Linked DNA regions of Shinella zoogloeoides. The protein of the gene in region 2 interacts with the protein of the main gene of each other region in a pairwise test. Links are inferred from orthologs where the notes say so. Each region holds a gene or a part of one and is shown on either strand. Other genes may lie near its edges.

Region 1 (4,752 bases), 2.0 Mb from region 2 along the record:
CGGTCTGCTCAACGTTTTCCTGCCCGGCGGCTTCGAGGAGAACATGCCGGCCATCGTCAAATGGTTCGCCGACAACCCTTGAACATGTTCCGCGGTGGCGACAGGCCGTTCCCTTGCATGCGTTGCCATGGCCACCTAGATCAGCCGGCATGATCGCTTTTCCAGACTTGCCCATCACGACCGAACGGCTCGTGCTTCGGAAATTTGCCCCCGGCGACTTTTCCGCCTTCGCTTCCTACCATTCCCGGCAGGACGTCTATCGTTACCTCTATGCCGACCCGCCGGAGGCAACGGCGCTGGAAGAGCGGTTCGCGAGGCTGCTGAACGCTGAGTTCGAACAGGATGGCGATGTGTTCAAGCTGGCCGTCACGCGCAAGGGCGATGACATGCTGCTCGGCGAGGTGCTGCTGAAACTGGAGAGCAAGGACGCGCTGCAGGGCGAAGTCGGCTATATCTTCAACCCCGTCCATGCCGGCCAGGGCTATGCGACGGAAGCCGTTGCCGCGATGATCGACCTGGGCTTCTCCGCCTTCGGCTTTCATCGCATCTTCGCGCGGCTGGATACCGGGAACAAGGGTTCGGTCGGGGTCGTCGAACGCCTCGGCTTGCGGCGCGAGGCTCATCTGGTCGAAAACGACCGCTTCAACGGCACCTGGGGCGACGAATATATCTACGCCATTCTGGCACGCGAATGGAAAGCACGGCGGCACTAGCAACCGGCGTGCGCGACCATTCTCCGCCCGCTCAGAGAGCGAAGGCGGATTTCACGCCGTCGACCACGAACTGCACCGCCAGCGCCGCGAGGATGACGCCGAGCAGGCGCGTGAGGATGGCACGGCCGGTATTGCCGAGGAAACGGTCGATGCGCTCGGCGATGACCAGCGACAGGAACAGGATGCCGATGCAGAGCGCCAGGACGCCGATGAGGACGCCGCGTTCGAGCGCGGAAGGGAAGGAGCCGGAGGTGAGGATCGTCGCGGAGATCGCGCCGGGGCCGGCGATCAGCGGCAGGGCGAGCGGGAAGACGGCGATGTTGTGGATGTGGTCGCGGGTGATCGCCACCTCGCTGGTCTTCTCCTTGCGCTCGTTGCGGCGCTCGAAGATCATCTCGAAGGCGATCCAGAACAGGAGCAGGCCGCCGGCAATGCGGAAGGCGCCGATGGAGATGCCGAGCAGCGAGAGGACGCCGGAACCCGTCACCGCGAAGACGGCGAGGATGCAGAAGGCGATGATGCAGCCGCGCAGCGCCACCTGCTTGCGCTGCGGGCGTGTCATGCCCACGGTGAGCCCCAGGAAGATCGGGGCGAGGCCGGGCGGGTCGATGGTCACGAGCAGGGTCGTGATCGCATTGACCACGAGATCGATGTTCAGCATGGAAGGCGTTTCCCCTCGCCGTTGCGCGGCCGTTTGCGATGGCCTTGTGCCCGCATTGTTAGGCGAGGGCGAGCCGCAAGGGAAGGGCGGTGACAAAGTCCTGCCGGCAAGACCATGAAAATGCGCAAATTGGCGGATTTACAGGAAAAGCCTGTTCAAAACCCCTGGCGAAATTGGCGCTTGGAGCATCGGTAGGCTATAAAATTGCATCTGATTCTGAACAACGATCGTGACCGAAATTGACAGAACAATCGACACCCGGCGGCAAGAACCCTCCCGGCATTGAGCCGATCTCCATCATCGAGGAAATGCAGCGGTCCTATCTCGATTACGCCATGAGCGTGATCGTGTCCCGCGCGCTGCCCGATGTGCGCGACGGCCTCAAGCCCGTGCACCGGCGCATCCTCTACTCGATGAGCGAGATGGGGGTCGACTGGAACAAGAAATACGTGAAGTCGGCCCGCGTCACCGGTGATGTGATGGGTAAATACCATCCGCACGGCGACAGCGCGATCTACGACGCGCTGGCGCGCATGGCGCAGGACTGGTCGCTCCGCCTGCCGCTGATCGACGGCCAGGGCAACTTCGGCTCCGTCGACGGCGATCCGCCGGCGGCCCAGCGCTACACGGAATGCCGCCTAGAAAAGGCCGCCCATTCCCTGCTCGACGACCTCGACAAGGAAACGGTCAACTTCCGTGACAACTACGACGGCACGATGAGCGAGCCCGTCGTCGTCCCGGCCAAGTTCCCGAACCTCCTGGTCAACGGGGCGGGCGGCATCGCGGTCGGCATGGCGACCAACATTCCGCCGCACAACCTTTCCGAAGTCATCAACGGCTGTATCGCGCTGATCGACAATCCGGCGATCGATCTGCTCGACCTGATGCAGCACATTCCGGGGCCTGACTTCCCGACCGGCGCGCTGATCCTCGGCCGCGCCGGCATCCGTCAGGCCTACGAGACCGGCCGAGGCTCCGTCGTCATGCGTGGCCGCGCCACGATCGAGCCGATGCGCGGGGACCGCGAGCAGATCATCGTCACCGAGATTCCCTTCCAGGTGAACAAGGCGTCGATGATCGAGAAGATGGCGGAACTCGTGCGCGACAAGCGCATCGAGGGCATTTCCGACCTTCGCGACGAATCCGACCGCGACGGCTACCGCGTCGTCATCGAGCTGAAGCGCGATGCCAATGCCGAGGTCATCCTCAACCAGCTCTACCGCTACACGCCGCTGCAGACCTCCTTCGGCTGCAACATGGTGGCGCTGAACGGCGGCAAGCCGGAGCAGATGACGCTGCTCGACATGCTTCGCGCCTTCGTCGCCTTCCGCGAAGAGGTCGTCAGCCGCCGCACGAAATACCTGCTGCGCAAGGCGCGCGACCGCGCCCATGTCCTGGTGGGCCTTGCCATCGCGGTTGCCAATATCGACGAGGTAATCAGCCTCATCCGCCGCGCGCCCGATCCGCAGACGGCGCGCGAGCAGTTGATGGAGCGCCGCTGGCCGGCCAAGGACGTCGATGTGCTGATCCGTCTCATCGACGATCCGCGCCATCGCATCAACGAGGACCTCACCTACAATCTCTCCGAGGAGCAGGCCCGCGCCATCCTCGAGCTGCGTCTGGCGCGCCTTACCGCGCTCGGCCGTGACGAGATCGACGAGGAACTCAACAAGATCGGTGAGGAGATCAAGGACTATCTCGACATCCTCTCCTCGCGCCTGCGCATCATGACGATCGTCAAGGACGAACTCGCCGCCATCAGGGACGAATTCGGCACGCCGCGCCGCACCGAGATCGCCGAGGGCGGTCCCGACATGGACGACGAGGACCTGATCGCCCGCGAAGACATGGTGGTGACCGTGTCGCATGCCGGCTACGTCAAGCGCGTGCCGCTCGCCACCTACCGCGCGCAGCGCCGCGGCGGCAAGGGCCGCTCCGGCATGGCCATGAAGGACGAGGATTTTGCGACCCGCCTCTTCGTCGCCAACACGCATACGCCGGTCCTGTTCTTCTCCTCGCGCGGCATCGTCTACAAGGAGAAGGTCTGGCGCCTGCCGATCGGCACGCCGCAGTCGAAGGGCAAGGCGCTCATCAACATGCTGCCGCTGGAACCCGGCGAGCGCATAACGACGATCATGCCGCTGCCCGAGGACGAGACGACGTGGGAAAACCTCGACGTCATGTTCTCGACGACCCGCGGCACGGTTCGCCGCAACAAGCTGTCCGACTTCGTCCAGGTCAACCGCAACGGCAAGATCGCGATGAAGCTGGAGGAAGACGGCGATGAGATCCTCAACGTCGAGACCTGCACGGAGAGCGACGACGTGCTGCTGACGACCGCGCTCGGCCAGTGCATCCGCTTCTCGGTCGATGACGTTCGCGTCTTTGCCGGCCGCAATTCGGTCGGCGTGCGCGGCATCTCGCTCGGCAAGGGCGACCGCATCATCTCGATGACCATCGTCAGCCATGTCGATGCCGAGCCATGGGAGCGCGCGGCCTACCTTAAGCGTTCCGCCGCCGAGCGCCGCGCCAGCGGCGTCGACGAGGAGGATATCGCGCTGGTCGGCGAAGAGGTAGGCGAGATCGGCGACCTCACGGAAGAGCGCTACCAGGAGCTCAAGGCGCGCGAGCAGTTCGTGCTGACGGTTTCGCAGAAGGGCTTCGGCAAGCGGTCGTCCTCCTACGACTTCCGCACCTCGGGCCGCGGCGGCAAGGGCATCCGCGCTACCGACACGTCCAAGACGAACGAGATCGGCGAAGTGGTCGCCGCATTCCCGGTTGAGGACAAGGACCAGCTCATGCTCGTCTCCGACGGCGGCCAGTTGATCCGCGTGCCGGTGGACGGCATCCGCATCGCCAGCCGCGCGACCAAGGGCGTGACGATCTTCTCCACTGCCAAGGATGAGAAGGTGGTTTCGGTCGAGCGCATCAGCGAGCCGGAAGGCGAGGACGATGCGGAGATGATCGAGGACGATATCGACGCCGCGGAAGCGACGCCTACCGAGGAATAAACGCCTCGGGCCATTCTAGACATGGAAAAGCCGGACGGGCAGGGAACGACCGTCCGGCTTTTCATTTGACGCGGGCAACCCGGAGGGAAGGCTGCCCGCTTTGACGGCGGCATACGTGCTGCATCATCCTTTGCGCCTTACGGCGCATGGCGTTGCAGGGAGGCGTTCTTAGACGCCGAAGCCGCCTGCTTCTGTTTTCAGTCTTGCCGCCTTCAGTTCCGCGCGGTCCCGTTTGAGTTCCAGGATCGTGCGCGCAAAGTCGAAGGTGAACACGGCGCTGATGAAGACTGTGAATAGGATCGTGAGTGCGGCCATCCTACTTTACCCGATCAACGCAGCCACTTGCCGCGTGCGGCGACCCGGGGCG
Region 2 (6,087 bases):
TATCGCTTTGCCTTCTACCGCCGGCCGAAGGGTCTGGTCGACATCGACGACGCCAACCGCCCCGCCGGTTTTCCAGAGGGCTACGCCTTCGGGCTGCAGAAGGACGGCGCGGTCGTCGAGCATCCCGACCGCGGCGAGATCGAACGGGGCTATCTCGCCGGCCGCGGGCTGGAGATCGCCTATGCGCGCTCGAAGGTCGACGTGTTCTTCGCCCATATCCAGGGCGCGGCCCGGCTGGTCTATCCCGACGGATCGATGAAGCGCATTACCTATGCCGCAAAATCCGGGCATCCCTTCTCGCCGATCGGCAAGCTGCTGATCGACCGCGGTGCGATCGATGCCGCAACCGTCTCCATGGCCTCGATCCGCGACTGGCTGGCCCGGCATGAAGACCAGGTGGACGAAGTGCTCTGGCACAACCGCTCCTTCATCTTCTTCAAGGAAGCGACGGTCGATGATCCCTCGCTCGGCCCGATCGCCGCCGCCAAGGTGCCGCTGGTCGCCGGTCGCTCGCTGGCGGTCGACCGGACGATCCACACCTTCGGCCTGCCCTTCTTTATTGCGAGCGGCAGCCTCACCCACATGGACGGCGGAAAACCCTTCCGTCGGCTGATGCTGGCGCTCGATACCGGCACGGCCATCGTCGGCCCCGCGCGCGGCGATATCTTCACCGGATCCGGCGATGCGGCGGGGGCGCTGGCGGGCCATGTGCGCAATGTCGCCACCTTCCACATCCTCGTCCCCCGCGCGGCGGCGGAGCGCTACCTCCATGCCGAAGGATAAGACGCTCTCCAGCGAGGACCGCATCCTCTGGGGCAAGGTGGCGCGCAGCACGCGGGCGCTGCCCGGCAGGCTCGACGCCCTGACCGAGTTCGAGGCCGTTTTCGCCGAAGAGATCGCGCAGCCGAAACCGCCCGAGGCGGCGCCGAAGAAGGCGAAGCCCGGCAAGCCCGTTGAAGACATCGCGCTTACCCTCGGCCGCGGCAGGGAGACCCGCCATTACCCGCTGGAGCGTCCCGTCAAGCGCAAGATCGCCAAGGGGCGCCTGGCGCTCGAGGCGCGCATCGACCTGCATGGCATGATCCAGAGCGAGGCGCACGGCTTCCTGCTCGGCTTTCTCATCAAGGCGCATGAACGGGGGCTGCGCCATGTGCTCGTCATCACCGGCAAGGGCACCTCGCTCGGCAGCGATGGCGCGCTGAAGCGGGCGGTGCCGCTTTGGTTCTCGCTGCCGGAGTTCCGGCCGCTGATCTCCTCCTACGAGCCGGCGGCGCGCAATCATGGCGGGGAGGGCGCGCTTTACGTCCGCCTCGCCCGCCAGCCGGGAGACCGGTCGTGACGACACCCTTCGGCAAGGCCGTCCGGCACCTGCGCGACCGCAAGGGTGTCTCGCAGAAGGAGATGGCCGCGGCGCTCGGCGTCAGCCCCGCCTACCTCTCGGCGCTGGAGCATGGAAAGCGCGGCATGCCGAGCTTCGATTTCCTCCAGCGCGTCGCCGGCTACTTCAACGTCATCTGGGACGAGGCCGAGGAACTCTTCCGCATCGCGGAGATTTCCGACCCGCGCATCGTGGTGGATACCGCCGGCCTGCCGCCGGAATATACGGCCTTTGCCAACCGCCTCTCGGCCGAAATTCGCAACCTGCCGCCCGAGACGGTGCGCCGGCTTGCCGGCATCCTCGAAAAAGCATGCAATTCCCGGGTAAAACCCGGTTGATCCCCTGAATTCTGCCGTGTTTGCGGGCTCTCTGGTTTGGAACTTCAGGGCAAAATCCCTATATTCAAGGAATCCGGAAAGCCGTGATTCGCCCCGCTTTCCCAGCCTGCCGCGAAAACTCTGGAAAGACTTTTGTATGACTGAGACACCCGAGACCGAAAACGGCCCGGCCGAGTATGGCGCAGATTCGATCAAGGTCCTCAAAGGGCTTGATGCGGTGCGCAAGCGCCCGGGCATGTATATCGGCGATACCGATGACGGTTCGGGCCTGCACCACATGGTCTACGAGGTCGTCGACAACGCGATCGACGAGGCGCTGGCCGGCCATGCCGACATCGTGACGGTGACGCTCAACGCCGACGGCTCCGTGACGGTGACCGACAACGGCCGCGGCATCCCGACCGACATCCACAAGGAAGAGGGCGTCTCGGCGGCCGAGGTCATCATGACCCAGCTCCACGCCGGCGGCAAATTCGACCAGAATTCTTACAAGGTCTCGGGCGGCCTGCACGGCGTGGGCGTTTCGGTGGTGAACGCGCTTTCCGTCTCGCTCAAGCTGAAGATCCGCCGCGTCGGCAAGATCCACGAGATGAGCTTCACCCATGGCGTCGCCGATGGCCCGCTGACTGTGACGGGCGACTGCGGCGAGGAGACCGGCACGGAAGTGACCTTCCTGCCCTCGCCGGAAACCTTCTCCAACATCGAATTCGTCTATTCGACGCTGGAGCACCGCCTTCGCGAGCTGGCCTTCCTCAATTCGGGCGTGCGCATCCTCCTCACCGACCGCCGCCATTCGGACGTCAAGCAGGACGAGCTGATGTATGAGGGCGGCCTCGAGGCCTTCGTCACCTATCTCGACCGCGCCAAGAAGCCGCTGGTCGACAAGCCGATCGCCATCCGCGGCGAGAAGGACGGCATCACGGTCGAAGTCGCCATGTGGTGGAACGACAGCTACCACGAGAACGTGCTGTGCTTCACCAACAACATCCCACAGCGCGACGGCGGCACGCATATGGCCGGCTTCCGCGGCGCGCTGACCCGCCAGGTCGTCTCCTATGCCGAAAGCTCCGGCATCATGAAGAAGGAGAAGGTCACGCTGACGGGCGACGACTGCCGCGAAGGCCTGACCGCCGTTCTCTCGGTCAAGGTTCCCGACCCGAAATTCTCCTCGCAGACCAAGGACAAGCTGGTCTCCTCGGAAGTGCGTCCGGTGGTCGAAAGCCTCGTCAACGAAGCGCTCAACACCTGGATGGAAGAGCACCCGGCCGATGCGAAGACCCTCATCGGCAAGGTCGTGGAGGCCGCAGCGGCCCGCGAGGCGGCGCGCAAGGCGCGCGAACTGACACGGCGCAAGGGCGCGCTCGACATTTCCTCGCTGCCCGGCAAGCTGGCCGATTGCTCCGAGCGTGACCCGGCTAAATCGGAGGTCTTCCTCGTCGAGGGTGATTCGGCCGGCGGTTCGGCCAAGCAGGGCCGTTCGCGCGAGAACCAGGCAATCCTTCCCTTGCGCGGAAAGATCCTCAACGTCGAGCGCGCGCGCTTCGACAAGATGCTGTCCAGCCAGGAGATCGGCACGCTGATCACCGCGCTCGGCACCTCGATCGGCAAGGACGAGTTCAACGCCGACAAGTTGCGCTACCACAAGATCATCATCATGACGGACGCCGACGTCGACGGCGCGCATATCCGTACCCTGCTGCTCACCTTCTTCTTCCGGCAGATGCCGGAGCTGATCGAGCGTGGCCATCTCTACATCGCCCAGCCGCCGCTCTATAAGGTGGCGCGCGGCAAATCGAGCCAGTACCTGAAGAACGAGAAGGCGCTGGAAGACTACCTGATCGGCTCCGGCCTGGACGATGCGGCGCTGGAGCTGGGCTCGGGCGAGGTTCGCGTCGGCCAGGACATTCTCGAGCTGATCCAGGATGCGCTGCGCCTGCGCACGCTGCTCGACGGCCTGCATTCGCGCTACAACCGCTCGATCATCGAGCAGGCGGCGATCACGGGCGCGCTGAACCTCGAACTCAGCCACGACCGCGAGGCCTTCGCCGCCAAGGCCGAGGAGGTCGCGCGCCGCCTCGATCTCATCGCCGAGGAGACGGAGCGCGGCTGGGAAGGCTCGGTCGCGACGGATGGCGGCCTGCGCTTCGAGCGCATGGTGCGCGGCGTCAAGGAATTCGCCCATGTCGACATGGCGCTGATCGGCTCGTCCGACGCGCGCCATATCGATCAGCTCTCGGCCCGCTTCAAGGAAACCTATTCGGTGCCGCCGGTGCTGCGCCGAAAGGACGGCCAGATCGAAATCACCGGTCCGCGCGCGCTGCTCGATGCCGTGTTCGCGGCCGGCCGCAAGGGCCTGTCCATGCAGCGCTACAAGGGCCTTGGCGAAATGAACGCCGAGCAGCTCTGGGAAACGACGCTCGATCCGAACGTCCGCTCGCTGCTGCAGGTGAAGGTGACGGACGCGACGGACGCCGACGGCCTTTTCGCCCGCCTGATGGGCGACGAGGTGGAGCCGCGCCGCGACTTCATCCAGGAAAACGCGCTCAGCGTCGCCAATCTCGACATCTGACGAAGAGAGCCGCCGAAAGGCGGCTCTTTGGTTTCAGGGGTCGTCAGGAGACGAACCGCCCCTCCGAGATGAACTCGTCCACCGGCTTGCGCGTGCTCGGCACCTCGCGCTTCATGAGGTCTTCCGGCAGCGTCTCCTTCGGCGCGATCTTGCCGATGGCAAGACCGGCCTCGACGCGAAACCCGTCGGGAATGCCGAGGACTTCCATCGCCTTCGCGCGATCGATGCCGCCCATGCCGTGGGCGTGGTAGCCGGCACGCGTCGCCTGCAGGGCAAGATAGGCCCAGGCCGCGCCGGTATCGAAGGCGTGGGTATAGATGGGCCGCATCTCGCCGTCGGCGTTTTTGCGGTGGGTCTGCGAGACGATGACGGCAAGTACGGAAGCCTTGTCGGCCCAGCGGCGGTTGCCCTCGTCCAGCGTGTTGTAGATCGTGTCGAAGGCCACAGTGCCGCGATGGCCGTAGATGAAGCGCCAGGGCTGGCCGTTGCCGGCCGAGGGCGCCCAGCGCGCCGCTTCGAACAGCGACAGCAGCGTGTCCTGCGGCATCGCCTCGCCGGTGAAGGCGCGGGGCGACCAGCGGTCGAGGAAAATGGGGTCGATGGCGTGGTCCGCCGAGCGGCCGGTGGGGTGGGTCATTGCAAGCCTCGCATGTCATGTCTGCGCGGCGACCTTAGACCCGCCGGCCCGCGCGGCGAAGCGGTAAAATCGCCGCTCTGTCGCATTGTCGAACGGGTGGCTGACGCAATATAACCCTTGCGACACATCACACGGCATCGCGAAAATGGGAGATATCGATGAGCCTCAAAGACCCGAGCCTGCTCCGCCAGGCAGCCCTTGTCGGCACGCGCTGGATCGAAGCTGACGCCAGCGGCATTGCCGTGAAGAACCCGGCGACGGGCGAGCTCGTCGGCCATGTCCCGAAGCTCGGCGCCAAGGAAACCAGGGAAGCGATCGATGCGGCCGCCGAGGCCCAGAAGGGCTGGGCCGCCCGCACCGCCAAGGAACGCTCGGCCGTGCTGCGCAAGTGGTTCGAGCTGATGATCGAGAACAAGGACGATCTCGGCCGCATCCTGACCATGGAACAGGGCAAGCCGCTGGCCGAAGCCACCGGCGAGATCGTCTACGGCGCCAGCTTTGTCGAATGGTTCGCCGAAGAAGCCCGCCGCCTCTACGGCGACATCGTGCCCGGCCACCAGAAGGACAAGCGCATCCTCGTGATGAAGCAGCCGATCGGCGTCGTCGCGGCCATCACGCCCTGGAACTTCCCCAACGCCATGATCACCCGCAAGGCCGGCCCCGCCTTCGCCGCCGGTTGCGCCATGGTGCTGAAGCCCGCCTCGCAGACGCCCTTCTCGGCGATCGCCATAGCCATCCTCGCCGAGCGAGCCGGCCTGCCCGCCGGCCTCTTCTCGGTCATCACCGGCTCGGCCCGCGAGATCGGCGCGGAAATGACCGCCAACCCGACCGTGCGCAAGCTCACCTTCACCGGCTCGACGGAAATCGGCGCCGAGCTCTACAAGCAGTGCGCGCCGACCATCAAGAAGCTCGGTCTGGAGCTGGGCGGCAATGCGCCCTTCATCGTCTTCGACGATGCAGATCTCGACGCCGCCGTCGAAGGCGCGCTGATCGCGAAGTTCCGCAACAACGGCCAGACCTGCGTGTGCGCCAACCGGCTCTACGTGCAGGAAGGCGTCTATGACGCCTTCTCGGAAAAGCTCGCCGCCGCCGTCGGCAAGCTGAAGACCGGCAACGGGTTCGACGAAGGCGTCATCCTCGGCCCGCTGATCGACACGGCGGCGCT

What was found.
Region 1: the proteins of gyrB (region 2) and gyrA interact in binary tests that used the Escherichia coli proteins (3 or more experiments, as listed by UniProt). The link is inferred for Shinella zoogloeoides from one-to-one orthologs.

What each region holds. Positions count from the first base shown.
Region 1 is NZ_CP132311.1:1,583,812-1,588,563, reverse strand. What follows is about bases 1,248-4,585. They hold gyrA (DNA gyrase subunit A), read left to right. Parts: upstream 1,248-1,613; coding sequence 1,614-4,385; downstream 4,386-4,585. Other genes in these bases: Q9316_RS08990 (hypothetical protein), read right to left, coding at 4,554-4,585; Q9316_RS09000 (MarC family protein), read right to left, coding at 1,248-1,374. In the rest of the region: Q9316_RS09010 (cupin domain-containing protein), read left to right, coding at 1-82; Q9316_RS09005 (GNAT family N-acetyltransferase), read left to right, coding at 150-713; more of Q9316_RS09000, read right to left, coding at 745-1,247; more of Q9316_RS08990, read right to left, coding at 4,586-4,700; Q9316_RS08985 (hypothetical protein), read right to left, coding at 4,715-4,752. UniProt on the Escherichia coli protein: A type II topoisomerase that negatively supercoils closed circular double-stranded (ds) DNA in an ATP-dependent manner to maintain chromosomes in an underwound state.
Region 2 is NZ_CP132311.1:3,631,692-3,637,778, forward strand. The notes cover bases 1,511-4,568. They hold gyrB (DNA topoisomerase (ATP-hydrolyzing) subunit B), read left to right. Parts: upstream 1,511-1,852; coding sequence 1,853-4,285; downstream 4,286-4,568. Other genes in these bases: Q9316_RS18820 (helix-turn-helix domain-containing protein), read left to right, coding at 1,511-1,716; Q9316_RS18830 (nitroreductase family protein), read right to left, coding at 4,329-4,568. Outside these bases: mltA (murein transglycosylase A), read left to right, coding at 1-783; Q9316_RS18815 (Smr/MutS family protein), read left to right, coding at 770-1,339; more of Q9316_RS18820, read left to right, coding at 1,336-1,510; more of Q9316_RS18830, read right to left, coding at 4,569-4,922; gabD (NADP-dependent succinate-semialdehyde dehydrogenase), read left to right, coding at 5,081-6,087. UniProt on the Escherichia coli protein: DNA gyrase negatively supercoils closed circular double-stranded DNA in an ATP-dependent manner to maintain chromosomes in an underwound state.